3 regions of the Streptomyces sp. NPDC096176 genome follow, and region 1 is predicted to be linked to each of the others. Evidence: riboswitches for the same ligand, from Rfam matches in the RefSeq annotation. Region 1 holds a riboswitch; each other region holds the start of a gene.
What was found. Region 1 has a riboswitch for thiamine pyrophosphate ahead of ACIQ7Q_RS29440 (thiamine ABC transporter substrate binding subunit). Riboswitches for the same ligand answer to the same signal wherever they lie in the genome.
Positions count from the first base shown of each region.

Region 1 (5,741 bases):
CCACCCCGCGCCGGTGCACGGGCACGCCCACCTGGTCGGCTCCGTCGAGCAGCACCCGCCCCGCGTCGGCGTCCTGGAGGCCGGCGACCACACGCAGCAGCGTGGACTTGCCGCTGCCGCTCGGTCCCAGCAGGCAAACGATCTCGTGCTCCGACACCTGGAGGTCCACCGCGCCGAGCGCCGTCCGCGGCCCGAACCGTACGGTCACGCCCTCCAGTTCCAGCAGCGCCATCAGAACTCCTCGGGCGTGGTGTCGGTGCGGATGCGTTCGAGCAGGAGCAGCGCCGCCGCGCACACCACCATCAGGATCGTGCTCAGCGCCATCGCCTGCCCGTAGTTGAGCTCACCCGGGCGACCGAGCAGCCGAGCGACGGCGACCGGCAGGGTCGGGTTGTCGGGCCGGGCGATGAACACGGTCGCGCCGAACTCGCCCAGGGACACGGCGAACGCGAAGCCCGCCGCCACCATCACCGCCCTGCGCACGAACGGCAGATCGACCTCGCGCCACGCCCGCAGCGGTGACGCGCCCAGTACGGCGGCCGCCTCCCGGAGCCGTTCGTCCACGGCCCGCAACACCGGCAGCATCGTCCGCACGACGAACGGCACACCGACCAGTGCCTGGGCGAGGGGCACCAGGATCCACGACGCCCGCAGGTCGAGCGGTGGCTCGTCGAGAGCGATCAGGAAGCCGAAGCCCACGGTCACGGCGGAGACGCCGAGCGGAAGCATCAACAGGGCGTCGAAGCCGCGTACCAGCCTGCCTGCCTTCCGGGTGAGCGCTGCCGCGGCGAGGCCACCGACGGCGACCGAGATCGCGGTGGCGGCAAGCGCGTACCTGAGGGAGTTCCACACGGCGTCGATGGGCGGCACCAGGAACGCGCCTCCGGACGCGTCCACGGTGCCCAGTTGACGGTAGTAGGCGAAGCCGTACCCGCCAGGAGTGTCGAAGGAGCGCTCGACGAGCACGGCGAGCGGAGTGAGCAGCAGTACGACGACGGTGGCCAGCACGGCACAGAGCATCGCCCACTGCACCGCTCCGCGCGGCGGGCGCGCGGTCCGGGCAGGGTCGACGAGCCGCAAGGAACTCTCGCGGCGCCTGACGGTCCAGGCGTGCACGGCGAGGACCGCACCGACCGCCGCGAACTGCAGCAGGGTCAGCACGGCCGCGGTCGGCAGATCCAGGAACTCGGCGGTCTGCCGGTAGATCTCCACCTCGAGGGTGGAGAACGTGGGGCCGCCGAGGATCTGCACGACACCGAAGGAGGTGAACGTGAAGAGGAAGACCATCAGTGCGGCGGCGGCCAGCGAGGGTGTCAGCGCGGGCAGGGTCACCCGTCGCCAGGCGGCGAGGCGCCCCGCACCCAGCACCCGGGCCGCCTCCTCCTGGCGGGGGTCGAGCTGGGACCACAGGCCGCCGACGGTGCGTACGACGACGGCGTAGTTGAAGAAGACGTGCGCGAGCAGGATCGCCCACACGGTGGTGTCGAGCCGGACGCCCCACATCTCGTCGAGGAGCCCACCGCGCCCCAGCAGCGCCAGGAACGCCGTGCCGACGACGACCGTCGGCAGCACGAACGGCACGGTGACCGCCGCACGCAACAGCCGTTTGCCGGGGAACTCGAGGCGGGCGAAGACATACGCACCGGGCAGCGCGATCAGCAGGGTCAGCGCGGTGGAGGCGAGCGCCTGCCAGGTGGTGAACCACAGCACGTCCCGGATGTCCGGGCGCCCGAGCACCTCCGCGAAGCGTCCGAACTGCCACACCCCGTCGATGTGGAGTCCGCGGCCGACGATCGCGGTGACGGGGTAGGCGAAGAAGACGGCGAAGAAGGCGACGGGCACGGCCATGAGGCCGAGCCGCGCCGCGTTCCCGCGCAGGGACTTCCCTACTTCAGGACGAGCGAGGACCACGACCGGACCCACTGCTCACGGTTCTTCGCGATGGTGTCCGCGGCGACGGTCTCGGGCTGCTCGACGACCGCTCCGTGCTTCGTGAACAGCTCCGGCAGCTTCGCGTCCTCGACCACCGGGTTCACGAACATGTTGAGCGGCATGTCCTCCTGGAACTTCTTGCTGATCAGGAAGTCCAGCAGCGCCTTGCCGCCCGCCTCGTTCTTCGCGCCCTTGAGCAGACCGGCGAATTCGATCTGGCGGAAACAGGTGCCCGTCGCGACACCGGTGGGCGCCTCGGCCGGCTGCGGATCGGAGTAGAGCACCTCGACCGGAGGGCTGGAGGCGTACGAGACGACGAGCGGACGGTCCGCCTTGGCCTTCTTGCCGCCGGCGGAGCCGGAGAACTCCTCGTTGTACGCCTGCTCCCAGCCGTCGACGACCTTGACGCCGTTGTTCTTGAGCTTCTTCCAGTAGCCCTGCCAGCCGGACTCGCCGTACTCGCCGACGCTGCCGAGCAGGAACCCGAGACCCGGCGAGGAGGTGGCGGCGTTCTCCACGACCAGCATGTTCTTGTACTCGGGCTTCGCGAGGTCCGCGAAGGTCTTCGGCGGCGCGAGCTTCCTGTCGGCGAAGAACTTCTTGTCGTAGTTGACGCAGATGTCGCCGGAGTCGACGGGCGTGACGCGGTGCTTGCCCGCGTCGAGCTGCACCTCTTCGGTCACCCGGTCGAGGCCCTTGGCCTCGTAGGGAGTGAAGAGGTCATTGTCGAGCGCGCGGGAGAGAAGGGTGTTGTCGACACCGAAGAAGACGTCGCCCTGCGGGGAACCCTTGGTGAGGATCTCCTTGTTGAGCGCGGCGCCCGCGTCACCGCTCTTGAGCACCTTGACCGTGTAGCCGGTCTGCTTGGTGAACTCCTTCAGCACGGCGTCCGACGCGGCGAACGAGTCATGGCTGACGAGGGTGACATTCTTGGACGCGCCGACGGGGTCGGACCCGGAGCCCTTGTCCTCGGACTTCTCACCGCAGGCGGAGAGGACGGAGACGCCGAGGGCACCCGCGAGTGCGGCGCCGACGGCACGCCGAAGTTGGCTGTTCATGATGATGCTGACTCCCTACGCCGGTATGACCCGGATCAGGTCCGAGGGTCTGCGGCTCGTGGCCGTGAAGGCCTCGCCGCACTCTCAGCGCTCTGGTGCGCTCCCCTGTCGGAATGTTTTGTTGTTCATTTGTGCGAACGCACAGGGCACAGTATCAGCCATGGCCGACGGGCTCTGAGGCCCGTGCGCCCGGCTCGGCGCTCGGCCACTGCGCCCATGCTCTCGCCTCGGCCCGGCTCAGCGCTCGGTCGCCGCCAGCTGTCCGCAGGCCCCGTCGATCTCCTGGCCACGGGTGTCCCGGACCGTGACCGGTACACCGTGGGCGGCGATCGCGTCGACGAACGCCTTCTCGTCCTCGGGGCGCGAGGCCGTCCACTTCGAGCCGGGCGTCGGGTTGAGCGGGATGAGGTTCACGTGGACCCGCTTGCCCTTCAGCAGCCGGCCGAGCAGATCACCGCGCCACGCCTGGTCGTTGATGTCACGGATGAGCGCGTACTCGATCGAGATACGGCGACCTGACTTCTCCGCGTACTCCCAGGCGGCGTCGAGGACCTCGCGGACCTTCCAGCGCGTGTTGACGGGAACCAGGGTGTCTCGCAGCTCGTCGTCCGGGGCGTGCAGCGACACGGCGAGACGGCACTTGAAGCCCTCGTCGGCGAAGCGCAGCATCGCGGGCACGAGACCGACGGTAGAGACCGTGATGCCCCGCTGCGAGAGACCGAGCCCGTCGGGCTCCGGGTCGGTGAGACGACGGATGGATCCGACGACCCGCTTGTAGTTGGCGAGCGGTTCACCCATGCCCATGAAGACGATGTTGGACAGCCGGGCGGGTCCTCCGGGGACCTCGCCGTCGCGCAGCGCGCGCATGCCGTCGACGATCTGGTGCACGATCTCCGCGGTCGACAGGTTCCGGTCGAGGCCGGCCTGCCCGGTGGCGCAGAAGGGGCAGTTCATCCCGCAGCCGGCCTGCGAGGAGATGCACATGGTGACCCGGTCCGGATAGCGCATCAGCACGGATTCGACCAGCGTGCCGTCGTGCAGGCGCCACAGGGTCTTGCGGGTCGTGTCGTCGTCGCACGAGATGTGCCGCACGACGGACATCAGGTCGGGCAGCAGCTCCGTGGCGAGCTTCTCGCGCGCGGCCGCGGGGATGTCGGTCCACTGGGCCGGGTCGTGGGCGTACCGGGCGAAGTAGTGCTGGGACAGCTGCTTGGCGCGGAACGGCTTCTCGCCGATCGCGGCGACGGCGTCCTTGCGCTCGGCGGGCGTGAGGTCGGCGAGGTGCCGCGGGGGCTTCTTGGCTCCGCGGGGCGCGACGAAAGTGAGTTCTCCGGGCTTGGGCATGGTGCATCCAGTGTCGCAGACGGATTCCGGTGGCCTGCGGGCCCCGATTCCCGCGGTGGTCGTCTGAGGTCGTTACTGGTCTCCGGGTGGCATCCGCAGACGGCCCAGAAGGATGGGCGTTCTCGCCGGCCGGGGAGCCCACCAGTGCCGGATGACGCGGTGGCGCCCTCCACCGCGGGGGCTCCACCTTGTTCACGAGCTCCATTGGGTGGCTGAACCATGAGGATGAGGAGGCAGGCGCTGCTCGCGCTCGCCGAGCCGAACATCACACCGTGTCCGATCCGCCGACCGGAGACTGGTCCCACGGCCGACCAGGACGCACGCGGCTTGCGGCACGCCGAAGTCTTGGGGCCGGCAGAGCCGCTTCGTCATACCGCACCGGGCACCCAAGCCCGTCTACGTCCGCGACATCACACCGCCTCAGGCTGCACGCCGAGGACCGCACTGCGACCCGGGGCACTGCTTGCGCCGGGCTCGTCAGCGCGCTGGGTCCAAGCGCGAGAAGCGCCGCGGCCCGATCTCCCATCCCCGTCCGGCAATACCCAGCGTCAGCGCGCCGCGGCTCCATGTCCCACGGACCGTGATCTCCTCGTCGCGGTAGTGCCCGCGCGTCGTGAACGAGACATGATCGCCCTCCAGGACGTACCGCGCCGTGTGCACGCCGGGCAGACTGTTGTCCTTGCGCAGCCAACCGGCCAGAGTCGCCGCATTCGTGGGCTGCGGTGCGGGTCGCACGAGCACGTCCAGGACCGTGCCGTCCGCGTAGAAGCGGAACACCTGCGTATCCGCCGCGAAAATCCCGTTCAGCGGTGGTGCCCCGCGGCGTCGTCCTCGACCGGCCAAAGCCCTCTCCCCCAGAGACACGGACCTTCAGAGATAAAGGAAGAGGGCTCGTTGCCCTGTGGACAACGAGCCCTCCTCAAGAAAACAGCAGCCGCTCAGCCGGGGCCCACGAAGACAACCAGCAGCAGCCACACCACCGGTGCCGTCGGCAGCAGCGAGTCCAGACGGTCCATGATGCCGCCGTGGCCGGGGAGCAGCGTGCCCATGTCCTTGATGCCCAGGTCACGCTTGATCATCGACTCGCCCAGGTCCCCGAGCGTGGCGCTGACGGCAACCGCGAGGCCGAGCAGCAGGCCCTGCCACCAGGTGCCGTCGTCGATCAGGAACTGCATGCACAGCGCGCCCGCCGCCATCGCGAACGACACGGCGCCGAGCAGTCCTTCGCGGGTCTTGCCCGGGCTGATGCGCGGCGCGAGCTTGTGCGTGCCGAAGCGCCAGCCCACCGCGTAGGCGCCGGTGTCGCTGACAACGGTGAGCAGCAGGAAGGTGAGCACCCGCTCCGGGCCGTCATCGGCCGCCAGCATGAGTGCGACGAACGTCGCCAGGAAGGGAACGTAGAACGCG
Region 1 covers NZ_JBIWFV010000013.1:87,358-93,098, reverse strand. Annotated here, with positions in the region: gene ACIQ7Q_RS29450 (ABC transporter ATP-binding protein) at 1-232, opposite strand, end outside; gene ACIQ7Q_RS29445 (ABC transporter permease) at 232-1,848, opposite strand; gene ACIQ7Q_RS29440 (thiamine ABC transporter substrate binding subunit) at 1,887-2,990, opposite strand; TPP riboswitch at 2,986-3,107, opposite strand; gene rlmN (23S rRNA (adenine(2503)-C(2))-methyltransferase RlmN) at 3,228-4,334, opposite strand; gene ACIQ7Q_RS29430 (hypothetical protein) at 4,812-5,111, opposite strand; gene ACIQ7Q_RS29425 (phosphatidate cytidylyltransferase) at 5,273-5,741, opposite strand, start outside.

Region 2 (5,741 bases), on a different contig from region 1:
GAGGATCTGCGGGTCATGGTGGTCTTCTCGCCGCCCGAGAGCTGACCGTTGGCCCCGAGAGGCCGGCCAAAACCGATGAGGAGGCCCTAGGGGTTCGGTCAGGGGAGTTCAAGGGCTCGCGGCATCCCGTTCACCACGTCCACCCGCCTAGCATCGAGACAGGCACTCGGGGGCAGGCACTCGGGAGAAGCGAGGTAGGACGATGGCTGTGCAGGAGATCTTCACGGGGATGCCGTGGTGGGTGAAGTGGATTGCGATCCCGGTGATCGCGCTGGTCGTCTTCGGTGGGCTCATCGCGAGCGTCGTCGGCTTTGTGATCGGACTGCTCTTCAAGCTACTGGTGTTCGTCGCCCTTGTCGGCGGACTGGTCTTCGTCGTACGGAAGTTCATGGCGTCGTCCGGCTCCCGCGGTGACTGGTAGGGACGCCGGGGCCGTGGCGAAAGACCGTTAGCCCGGCCGGGGGAACCGCCGGTCGATCCCCGTTCCCCGGCCGACGCTGCCATTAGAGTGGCTCATCTCTGCCGCCCTCGGGAAATTCGGATCACAACTCTCACCAGCGCTCCGAGGTGTCCTGAGCTGAACGGCCGTTCAGGGCCCGGGGATGCGGCGGGCGCGCGGGGGCGGCCCCCGCGGGCGGGCATGCAGCCCGTCACCACGCCTGGGGGTGACCTGTGGCCGGGGCCACGAATGCCACTGCACCGACCCTGATCAGCTCCGTGCAACGGGCGCTGAGGCTGCTGGAGGCCGCAGGCGCGCATCCGGACGGCGCTCCCGCCAAGCTTCTGGCACGCGAGGCCGGCATCCCCCTGCCGACCGCCTACCACCTGCTGCGCACCCTGACCCACGGCGACTATCTGAGGCGCCAGAACGGTGTGTACGCCCTCGGGAACGCCGTTGAACGGCTCGTCTCCGGCGGCTCGTTGCAGAATCGTCGCAGCACGCTGGAGGAGTCGCTGGCGCACTGGCGGGATGCCATCGGCGTACCCGTCTACTTCGCCGTCTACCGCGAAGGCGAGATCGACATCGTCGCGGTCTCCGACACGCCCTACGCGCCGGCGGTCGCCGAATGGGCCGACTTCCGCGAGACCGGCCACGCGCACGCGTTGGGCCAGTGCCTTCTCGGCCAGCTCGACGAGTCCGCCCGCCGCGACCACCTCGACCGCCATCCCGTTCAGCCCGTCACGCCGCACACGGTGCGTGACCGGAGCGCACTGCTGGAACGGCTCGCGTCACGTGGGCCCATGGCGCCGGTCGTGGAGCGTCAGGAATATGCCCTCGGCACGGTCTGTGCTGCCATTCCGATCACCGCCGGCCCTGTCGTCGCAACGATGGCGATTTCTCTCCCCCTGCGCCAGGAAGCCAGATTGCTTCCTGCGGTGGAGCAGCTGAGGACGGGAATCGGTGGGCTGTTGGGGTCACTTGCCTTCTCTATCAGTATCTGAAATATCACTCCTTGTGATCTGCTAGCGCTTCCAGGACGATTGCGTCAAGAGGGCCTAGGGGGATCGTTCCTGGCCGTTTTCTTGCTTTGCCAGCACGGGTTCATTCATTGCTTCATTACTGCGGAGTATGTGATGCGCGAGTCGGTCCAGGCCGAGGTACTGATGAGCTTCCTCGTCTCCGAGGAGCTCTCCTTCCGGATTCCGGTGGAGCTGGGTTACGAGACCTGGGATCCGTACGCGGTGCGGATGACCTTTCACCTTCCCGGTGACGCGCCTGTGACCTGGGCATTCGGGCGGGAGTTGCTGCTCGACGGGATCAATGGGCCGAGCGGGGACGGTGATGTGCATATCGCGCCCGTCGGTCCCGAAAGCCTGTCTGACGTTCGTATCCGGCTTCGGGTCGGCGCCGACTCGGCGTTGTTCTGCGCGGGCGCGGCGCCGCTCGTGGCCTTCCTCGACCGTACGGACAAGCTGGTGCCGATCGGGCAGGAGCTCTCGCTGGGTGACTGCGAAGTGAGTCTGGAAGAGGCGCTCGGACGCATCCTGGCCGAGGAGAACGCCGGCTGACGTCCCATCGGCTCCGCTCGCGCGATTACTTCTTGCGCCGCCGCCCCCTGCCACCCCGAACCGGTGACCCGGCCGGTTGCTCGGCCGGCTGCGGACGGTCGGCGGAGACCACCAGGGTGGCCAGGGCGGTTGTCACCGGTACGGAGGCGACCAGGCCGATCGAGCCCACCAGGGTCCGTACGATCTCCTCCGCCACCAGTTCGCTGTTGGCCACGGCGCCCACGCCCGACTGGGCGATCGAGAAGAGCAGCAGCAAGGGCAACGCCGCGCCCGCGTAGGCGAGTACGAGGGTGTTCACGACCGAGGCGATGTGGTCGCGGCCGATGCGGATCGCGGCGCGATAGAGGGCACGCGGGCCCATCTCCGGATCGGCCTGGTGCAGTTCCCACACGGCCGAGGTCTGGGTCACCGTCACATCGTCGAGCACACCGAGGGAACCGATGATGACTCCCGCCAGCAGCAGACCGCTCATGTCGATGTCCGGGTACAGGCCGTGGATGAGGCCGGTGTTGTCGTCCGTGTTCCCGCTCAGGCTCGCCCAGCCGATGAACAGCGACCCCAGCAGCCCGATCAGCAGCAGCGAGACCAGAGTGCCGAGCACCGCGACCGAGGTGCGCGCCGTCACCCCGTGACACATGTACAGCGCGATCAGCATGATGGCGCTCGCCCCGACCACCGCGACGATCAGCGGATTCGAGCCCTGCAGGATCGCCGGCAGGATGAACAGCGTCAGCACCGCGAACGAGACCGCCAGCGCGATCAGGGCCATCACCCCGCGCATCCGGCCCACGAGCACCACCGCGAGGGCGAAGATCCCCGCGAGCAGTGCCATGGGGAACTCGCGGTCCACGTCGGTCACCGAGTACTGCAGATCGCGAGGTGCGTCGGGGGCGTACGCGACGACGACGCCCTGGCCCTCGCTCAACTGCCGTGGCGCGTCCGGCTGGACGATCTCGACGAATGTCCGGCCCTTGTCCTTGCCGCTCACGACCTCGACGGTCGCCCTGGCGCACCGGCCCTGCTGCGCAGCTACGGCCTCGCGTCCCTCGGGCGTGGAGGTGTCGCCGGTCGGCGGGACCTGTGCGGCGTTGACGTCCTTGCAGTCGACCTTCTCGACGCGTACCACCTTGCCCTGCTCGGTCTGCCGGTCGAAGCCGACGCCGGTGCGTTCGTGGCCGGGCGCGCCTCCCGGCCAGAGCACCGCGAGCCCGACGAGGACGGCTGTCGCGAAGGGGATCAGTACGGCTGCGATGATCTTTCGAAGGTGTCGGGACACCGGAGCGGCGGGCCCATGGCTGTGCCCATGGCCGTGGGCCTGGACGTGCGGTTCTGGGGACTGTGGCGATGAGGTCACGGGTCGATCATCGCAAGAAGCCGGGGCCCTCTGTTCAGCGCGCCAGATATGACGCTAGCGTGGTGGCACCTTTGCACACGCGGGAGCTCGGAGCACCGGGCTGAGAGGGCGCTGACCTTCGTACACCTGTACGGGACCAGCTGCGCCGACCGCCGAACCTGTTACCGGGTAATGCCGGCGTAGGGAGTAGGTCTCATGACCGTATCGGACGCACGCACGCCTGCCTCGAACCAGAACGACGAGGCCGGGAAGTCCATCGGCTGGCACAAGGGATACGTCGAGGGATCGCGCCCCGACCTCCGCGTGCCGGTGCGCAAGGTGCATCTCACCAATGGCAAGGACGTCACGCTGTACGACACGTCCGGCCCGTACACCGACCCGAACGTCGACACCGACGTGCGCCGCGGGCTGCCGCCGCTCCGGGAGAACTGGATCATCGGCCGCGGCGACACCGAGGAGTACGCGGGGCGGCCGGTCCGGCCGGAGGACGACGGGATCAAGCACACATCGCCGCGCGGGGGACTGCGCAACCTCGACGCCGTCTTCCCGGGACGCCCGCGACAGCCCCGCCGTGGCCGCGACGGGCAGGCGGTGACGCAGCTCGCGTACGCCCGCCGCGGCGAGATCACGCCGGAGATGGAGTACGTCGCCATCCGCGAGAACGTCTCCCCCGAAGTGGTGCGGGAGGAGATCGCGGCCGGCCGGGCCGTGCTGCCGGCGAACGTGAATCACCCGGAGATCGAGCCGATGATCATCGGCAAGCGGTTCCTGGTGAAGGTCAACGCCAACATCGGCAACTCCGCCGTCACCTCCTCCATCGAGGAGGAGGTCGAGAAGATGACCTGGGCGACCCGCTGGGGCGCCGACACGGTCATGGACCTGTCCACCGGCCGCAACATCCACACCACCCGCGAGTGGGTGCTGCGCAACTCCCCCGTCCCGATCGGAACGGTGCCGCTGTACCAGGCGCTGGAGAAGGTGGACGGCAAGGCCGAGGACCTGACCTGGGACGTCTACAGGGACACGGTCATCGAGCAGGCCGAACAGGGCGTCGACTACATGACGGTCCACGCGGGAGTGCTGCTGCGCTACGTGCCTCTGACGGCCCGGCGCAAGACCGGCATCGTCTCCCGCGGCGGCTCGATCATGGCGGCCTGGTGCCTGGCGCACCACAAGGAGTCGTTCCTGTACGAGAACTTCGAGGAGCTCTGCGAGATCCTCGCCGCCTACGACGTGACGTACTCCCTCGGCGACGGGCTGCGCCCCGGTTCGATCGCGGACGCCAACGACGAGGCGCAGTTCGCCGAGTTGAAGACACTCGGCGAGCTCAACACCATCGCCAAGCGCCACAACGTGCAGACGATGATCGAGGGCCCGGGCCATGTCCCGATGCACAAGATCAAGGAGAACATCGACCTCCAGCAGGAGATCTGCGAGGAGGCGCCGTTCTACACGCTCGGCCCCCTCACCACGGACGTTGCGCCGGCCTACGACCACATCACGTCCGGGATCGGGGCGGCCATGATCGCCTGGTGGGGCACGGCGATGCTCTGCTACGTCACGCCCAAGGAGCACCTGGGCCTGCCGGACCGAGACGACGTCAAGACCGGCGTCATCACGTACAAGATCGCCGCTCATGCGGCGGATCTGGCCAAGGGGCACCCGGGCGCCCAGGAGTGGGACGACGCGCTGTCGGACGCGCGTTTCGAGTTCCGGTGGGAGGACCAGTTCAATCTGGCCCTCGACCCGGACACGGCGAGGGAGTTCCACGACGAGACGCTGCCCGCCGAGCCGGCGAAGACCGCGCACTTCTGCTCGATGTGCGGTCCCAAGTTCTGCTCGATGAAGATCTCCCAGGACATCAGGCGCAAGCACGGGGGCGAGCTGGGGGAGGCGGACACGGCAGCCGCGGAGGCGGAGGCGGGCATGGCCGAGAAGTCCAGGGAGTTCGCCGCCGCAGGCAATCGGGTCTACCTGCCCATCGCGGACTGACGCGACGCCGCCCCGGAGCGCGGGCGGAAGGCGCGCCGGGCACGGGGCCCGGCGACGTCCCGCGGGCACCGGCCGGGATCACTCCGGCCGGTTCTCGGGGCCCCCGAAGTCCGGGCTGGTGAAGTCCGGGCTGGTGAATGTCGCGCGCCGTCCCTTACCCGAGCCGTCCGCGGGACTTGAGAAGTCGGGTCCGCTGTAGCCGATCTTCGGCATGCGGCTCACCGGCCGCGGCGGTCTCGCGGACGACGGGTCGGCACTGGGATCGGCGAGGGCTGCCCGCAGGAACGGCAGAATGCCGCGCTCCAGCAGGGCATGGCGCCAGGCCTCCCTGGCCCGTGCCACCTCGTCCGGCAGTTCGCCGGAGGGCACCGCGTCCGCCACCTGG
Region 2 covers NZ_JBIWFV010000002.1:166,054-171,794, reverse strand. Annotated here, with positions in the region: gene ACIQ7Q_RS05940 (cupin domain-containing protein) at 1-45, shown strand, start outside; gene ACIQ7Q_RS05935 (DUF5326 family protein) at 209-421, shown strand; gene ACIQ7Q_RS05930 (IclR family transcriptional regulator) at 673-1,443, shown strand; gene ACIQ7Q_RS05925 (SsgA family sporulation/cell division regulator) at 1,576-2,010, shown strand; gene ACIQ7Q_RS05920 (YibE/F family protein) at 2,036-3,364, opposite strand; TPP riboswitch at 3,434-3,567, shown strand; gene thiC (phosphomethylpyrimidine synthase ThiC) at 3,560-5,356, shown strand; gene ACIQ7Q_RS05910 (hypothetical protein) at 5,435-5,741, opposite strand, start outside.
Region 2: linked by a shared signal. The riboswitch ahead of thiC (phosphomethylpyrimidine synthase ThiC) and the one ahead of ACIQ7Q_RS29440 (thiamine ABC transporter substrate binding subunit) in region 1 are both predicted to bind thiamine pyrophosphate.

Region 3 (5,741 bases), on a different contig from region 1:
TCCGCTCTTTCAGCTCCGCCGGGAAATGCGCGTTGCTCAGGGCGGCGAACCGGTCGATCTGCTTGACGCTGGTGACGGGCATGATCTCGGGGATGATCGGGGTTTCGCAACCCGCTGCGGCGACCCGGTCGCGAAGCCGCAGATAATCCTCGGGCCGGAAGAACATCTGCGTGATCGCATAGTCGGCACCGGCGCGGCATTTGTCGACGAAGCACCGGATGTCCTCGTCCCAGTCGACCGAGCGCGGATGCATCTCGGGGAAGGCGGCGACGCCCACACAGAAGTCGCCGGACTCCTTGATGAGCCGGACGAGCTCCGCGGCGTACTGCACGCCCTCGGGGTGCTTGACCCACTCCCCCATCGGGTCGCCGGGCGGGTCGCCCCGGACGGCGAGGATGTTGCGGATGCCGGCGTCCGCGTACTGGCCGATCATGTTGCGCAGTTCGGCGATGGAGTGGTTCACCGCCGTGAGGTGCGCGACGGGCGTCAGGGTGGTGTCGGCGGCGATCTGCTGGGTGGCCTTGACCGTGCCGGCGCGGGTGGACCCGCCGGCGCCGTAGGTCACGGAGACGAAGTTCGGCGCGACCGCCTCGACCCTGCGCAGCGCGTTCCACAGGTTCCGCTCGCCCTTTTCCGTCTTCGGCGCCCAGAACTCGAACGAGTACGACGTTTTGCCCGTCGCAAGCAGGTCGCGCACCGTGCGTGCGCGATCCGTTCTGGTGGAAGCAGTACCGAGGGCCATACCCGCAGGTTAGCCAGACCGAGAGGGTCACCCAACCGAATCAAGGAAATATGCCGGATTTGTCCATCTCTTGTCCATCCCTTGGACAGAGATGGACGATCACCACCGGTCTCACACGCTTCGGACCCTGACCCGCTTCGCCAGGTCGGCGGCGGCCGCGGCCGGGTCGTCCGCCTCGGTGACGGCCCTCACCACGACCACCCTGCGGGCCCCCGCGTCCAGCACCTCTTCCAGATTGCCGGCATCGATGCCGCCGATGGCGAACCAGGGCCGGTCACCGCCGAGGGCGGCCGTGTAGCGGACGAGGTCGAGGCCGGGGGCGTGCCGCCCGGGCTTGGTCGGGGTCGGCCAGCAGGGGCCCGTGCAGAAGTAGTCCACACCCCGCTCGGCGGCGGCGGCCGCCGCCTCGGCCTCGGCGTGCGTCGAACGGCCGATGAGCACGGCGTCCCCGAGGACCGCGCGCGCGGCGGGCACCGGCAGATCGCCCTGCCCCAGGTGCAGCACGTCGGCGCCGATGGCATGCGCCACGTCGGCGCGGTCGTTCACCGCGAGGAGCTTGCCGTGCCTACGGCAGGCATCGGCGAAGACCTGGAGGTGCTCCAGCTCCTCGCCCGCCTCCATGCCCTTGTCGCGCAGCTGCACGATGTCCACGCCGGACGAGAGCACGGCGTCGAGGAACTCGGGAAGGTCTCCCTGCCGCTTGCGGGCGTCCGTGCAGAGATAGAGCCGGGCGTCGGACAGCAGTGCGCGAGCCGTGGACATGAGGCGATCCCCCCGTTGGTCGGCCGGGTGCTCGGGCCGGACGGCCGGCCCCGAGCACCCGGCCGGTAGTGGTGTTCTCCGTGGCGTCAGACGGCGAGCGCCTGGGCCCGGCGCTTCACCTCCGTGCCGCGATTCTCCCCGAGCGCCTGGGCAGGGGTGCCCGGCAGGGTCGGGTCCGGAGTGAAGAGCCACTCCAGCATCTCTTCGTCGGTGAAGCCGTCGTCCCGCAGGAGCGTCAGGGTCCCTGCGAGACCCTTGACCACCTTGTTGCCGTCGATGAAGGCGGCAGGCACCTGCAGCGCACGGTTCTCACCGCGGCGCACGGCGATCAGCTGGCCCTCCTTGACCAGCTGGCGCACACGCGTCACCTCGACATCGAGCATTTCCGCGATGTCGGGCAGGTAGAGCCAGGCGGGGACGAGAGCATCGATCTTTGCGTCAATCTCGGTCACAGGACAAGCCTGCCATCCGGGACCGACAGTCGGTAGCCGGGACCTACCGCGCTACCGCCTTCAGAGGGACGGACGGGTCGGCGGCCCGCTCCGGATCCAGCACTGCCTCCGACAGGATCAGCCTGCGCCCCTGCGCCAGATCACGGGCCCTGCCGACAGCCAGCAGCGCCACCAGCTTCTCTTCGCGCAGCCACAGTACCGACCAGGTGTCGTCGTCCGGCCGGCCGCGCCACAGCAGGGTGTCGGCGGCGGCGTGGTGGCCCGCGTACTGGACGAACCGGCCGAACTGCTCCGACCAGAAGTACGGCACCGGGTCGTACACCTCGGCGCCCGGGCCGCCCTTCCCGGCCGCGTCCGTGAGGATGTTCGCCGCGACCGTGCGCGGCCCTTGGAGCGCGTTGTCCCAGTGATGGACCAGCAGCCGCTCGCCGTAGCGGCCGGACGGGTAGGAGGCGCAGTCTCCGACGGCGTACACATCGGGCGCGGAGGCACGCAGGTGGCGGTCCGCGACGACCGAGCCGTCCGGGCCGAGTTGGATGCCGGAGTCCTCGAGCAGGCCCGTGGCGGGCCGTGCGCCGATACCGACGACGACGGCGCCGGCCGGGATCCTGCGCCCTCCGACCAGGACCACGGCGCCCGGCTCGACGGTGGCCACACGGGCGCCGGTGACGAGTTCCGCCCCGTACTGCCCGTACCAGGCGGCCATCGGAGCGGCGACCTCCGCGGGCATGGTGCCGGCGAGCGGGCGGTCGGCGGCCTCGACGACGGTGACGGCGCAGCCGGCCTGGCGGGCCGCGGTCGCGAACTCCGCGCCGATCCAGCCCGCGCCGACCACGACGATGTCGTGCTGCTCGGTGAGCAGCGGCCGCAGCCGGGCGGCGTCGTCGAGGGTGCGCAGCAGATGGACGCCCGGTACGCCCCGGGTGCCGGGCAGCGTGATGGGCTCCGCGCCGGTGGCGAGGACCAGGACGTCGTACGGGACGGGGCCGGCCGCGGTGTCCACCTCGTGCGCCCCGGTGCGCACGCCGGTGACCTCGACGCCCAGGCGCAGCTCGACGTCGAGGGCCTCGAAGTCGATGTCGAAGGCCGAGTCCTCCGCCTTGCCGAGCAGGATCGCCTTGGACAGCGGCGGCCGGTCGTACGGTTGGTGCGGCTCGGCGCCGATCAGGGTGACCGGTCCGGTGAAACCCTGCTCCCGAAGCGCGACCGCGGTCTGCACTCCGGCCATGCCCGCACCGACGATCACCACGCGCCGCCGCGGCGCTGTCTGCTGCTGCCGTTCGTCCACCCGCACACCTTACGTACCTGACAGTGAGTCAGGAAGGCAGCTCCTCGACCACGCTCGTCCCGCTGCCCTCCTGGGACTCCCACTCCCATGTCTCCTCCAGCCGCACACGGCCGTCCGGCAGGTCCACGACCGTGGAGACGCAGTGCCCCGAGGAGGTGGCGCCGTCCGCCTTCAACTGCACGTAGCGGAAGTCGAGACGGTCGCCGTCCCGGGTCCCCACGAGGTGTCCGCGGACCACGTCGCCGCCCTCGTACTCGGCCCAGATCCGGCCCCGCTCCTCGTGGTACGTGAACCGGGTCCGGGTGCCGACCTGCCCCGGAGCCTGGTCGGCGACCGGTGAGAGAACGAGTCCGTCGAGCGTCCTTGCCACTGCTGCGGCTCCCTTACTGCGTGGCGGGGCGGGAGGTTAGGGTGGCCACCGTAAGGCACTCGCGGGAGCCCGGACGCACCGGGCTGAGAGGGAGGCTGGCGGCCTCCGACCGTACGAACCTGATCCGGGTCATGCCGGCGAAGGGAGGGGCTGGACGCCCATGTCTCGTACTCGACACACCCCTGACGTCCTTGTCATAGGGGGCGGGATCATCGGTCTGGTCACGGCCTGGCGAGCAGCGCAGAGCGGGCTGGACGTCACCGTCGCCGATCCAGAACCGGGCGGCGGGGCCGCTCAGGTCGCGGCCGGGATGTTGGCCGCCGTCACCGAACTCCACTACGGCGAGCAGACCCTGCTCGGCCTCAACCTCGAATCCGCCCGCCGTTACCCGGCCTTCGTCGCGGAGCTCGAGGAAGCGAGCGGTCAGCGGGTCGGCTACCGCTCCTGCGGCACGCTCGCCGTCGCCCTCGACGCCGACGACCGCGCACATCTGCGTGAGCTGCACGCCCTGCAGCGCCGCTCGGGACTCGCGTCCGAGTGGCTCACGGGCCGTGAGTGCCGCCGCCTCGAGCCGATGCTGGCCCCCGGCGTACGCGGCGGGCTGCGGGTGGACGGCGACCACCAGGTCGACCCGCGACGGCTGGCCGCCGCGCTTGTCGTCGCCTGTGAGCGGGCCGGCGTGGACTTCCGCCGCACCTGGGTGCAGCGGCTGGTGGTGGCCGCCGACCGGGCGGCCGGAGCCGTACTCGCCGACGGCGGCGAACTCGCCGCGGGTCAGACCGTGTTGGCCGGGGGCAGCCTGAGCGGACGGCTGGAGGGCGTACCGGCGGACGTTCTTCCGCCCGTACGGCCGGTGAAGGGCCAGGTCCTGCGGCTGACCGTGCCGCGCCCGTACGCGCCGTTCCTCTCGCGCACCGTACGGGCGGTGGTGCGCGGCAGCCATGTGTACCTGGTGCCCCGGGAGGACGGCGAGCTGGTGGTCGGCGCGACCAGCGAGGAACTCGGCTGGGACACGACGGTCACCGCGGGCGGGGTGTACGAGCTGCTGCGCGACGCGCACGAGCTCGTGCCCGGCATCACCGAGCTGCCCCTCGTCGAGACGCGGGCCGGACTGCGGCCCGGCTCCCCCGACAACGCGCCTCTGCTGGGCTTCACCGAGCTGCCCGGCCTGCTGCTGGCCACCGGGCACTACCGCAACGGTGTGCTGCTGACGCCGGTAACCGGCGACGCGCTGGCGGGCGCGCTGGTGAGCGGCGAACTGCCCGAGGTGGCACGGGCCTTCTCCCCCCGCCGCTTCTCTTCCGTCCTCCAGGAGCAGCCCGCATGAACGTGTCCGTCAACGGCGAAGTCCGAGAGTTCGCCGACAGCACCACCCTGGACGCCGTCGTCGCCGCGCTCACCGCGGCGCCCTCGGGAGTCGCCGCGGCCGTCAACGAGACCGTCGTGCCGCGCAGCCAGTGGGCCGGCACCCCGCTCGGCGACGGCGACCGTGTCGAAGTTCTCACCGCAGTGCAGGGAGGCTGATCCGTCGTGGCCGACGACCGTTTCACCATCGGGGAGACCACATTCGACTCCCGGCTGATCATGGGCACCGGCGGGGCGCCCAGCCTCGACGTTCTCGAACGTTCGCTCGTCGCGAGCGGCACGGAACTGACGACCGTCGCGATGCGGCGCCTCGACCCGACCGTCCAGGGTTCGGTGCTGTCCGTGCTGGACAAGCTCGGCATCCGGGTCCTGCCGAACACCGCGGGGTGTTTCACGGCAGGTGAGGCGGTCCTCACCGCGCGTCTCGCACGGGAGGCGCTGGGCACCGACTGGATCAAACTCGAGGTCGTCGCGGACGAGCGAACGCTGCTGCCGGACGGCGTCGAACTGCTGGACGCGGCAGAAACGCTCGTCGACGACGGCTTCACCGTGCTGCCGTACACGAACGACGACCCGGTGCTCGCGCGGAAGCTGGAGGACGTGGGCTGCGCCGCGATCATGCCGCTGGGCTCGCCGATCGGCTCCGGGCTCGGCATCCGCAACCCCCACAACTTCCAGTTGATCGTCGAGCAGGCGGACGTGCCGGTGATTCTGGACGCGGGCGCCGGCACGGCGTCGGACGCGGCGCTGGCGATGGAGCTG
Region 3 covers NZ_JBIWFV010000006.1:207,563-213,303, reverse strand. Annotated here, with positions in the region: gene metF (methylenetetrahydrofolate reductase [NAD(P)H]) at 1-742, opposite strand, end outside; gene thiE (thiamine phosphate synthase) at 854-1,504, opposite strand; gene ACIQ7Q_RS18630 (Rv2175c family DNA-binding protein) at 1,591-1,956, opposite strand; gene ACIQ7Q_RS18625 (NAD(P)/FAD-dependent oxidoreductase) at 2,000-3,184, opposite strand; gene ACIQ7Q_RS18620 (hypothetical protein) at 3,273-3,614, opposite strand; TPP riboswitch at 3,666-3,777, shown strand; gene thiO (glycine oxidase ThiO) at 3,775-4,941, shown strand; gene thiS (sulfur carrier protein ThiS) at 4,938-5,138, shown strand; gene ACIQ7Q_RS18605 (thiazole synthase) at 5,145-5,741, shown strand, end outside.
Region 3: linked by a shared signal. The riboswitch ahead of thiO (glycine oxidase ThiO) and the one ahead of ACIQ7Q_RS29440 (thiamine ABC transporter substrate binding subunit) in region 1 are both predicted to bind thiamine pyrophosphate.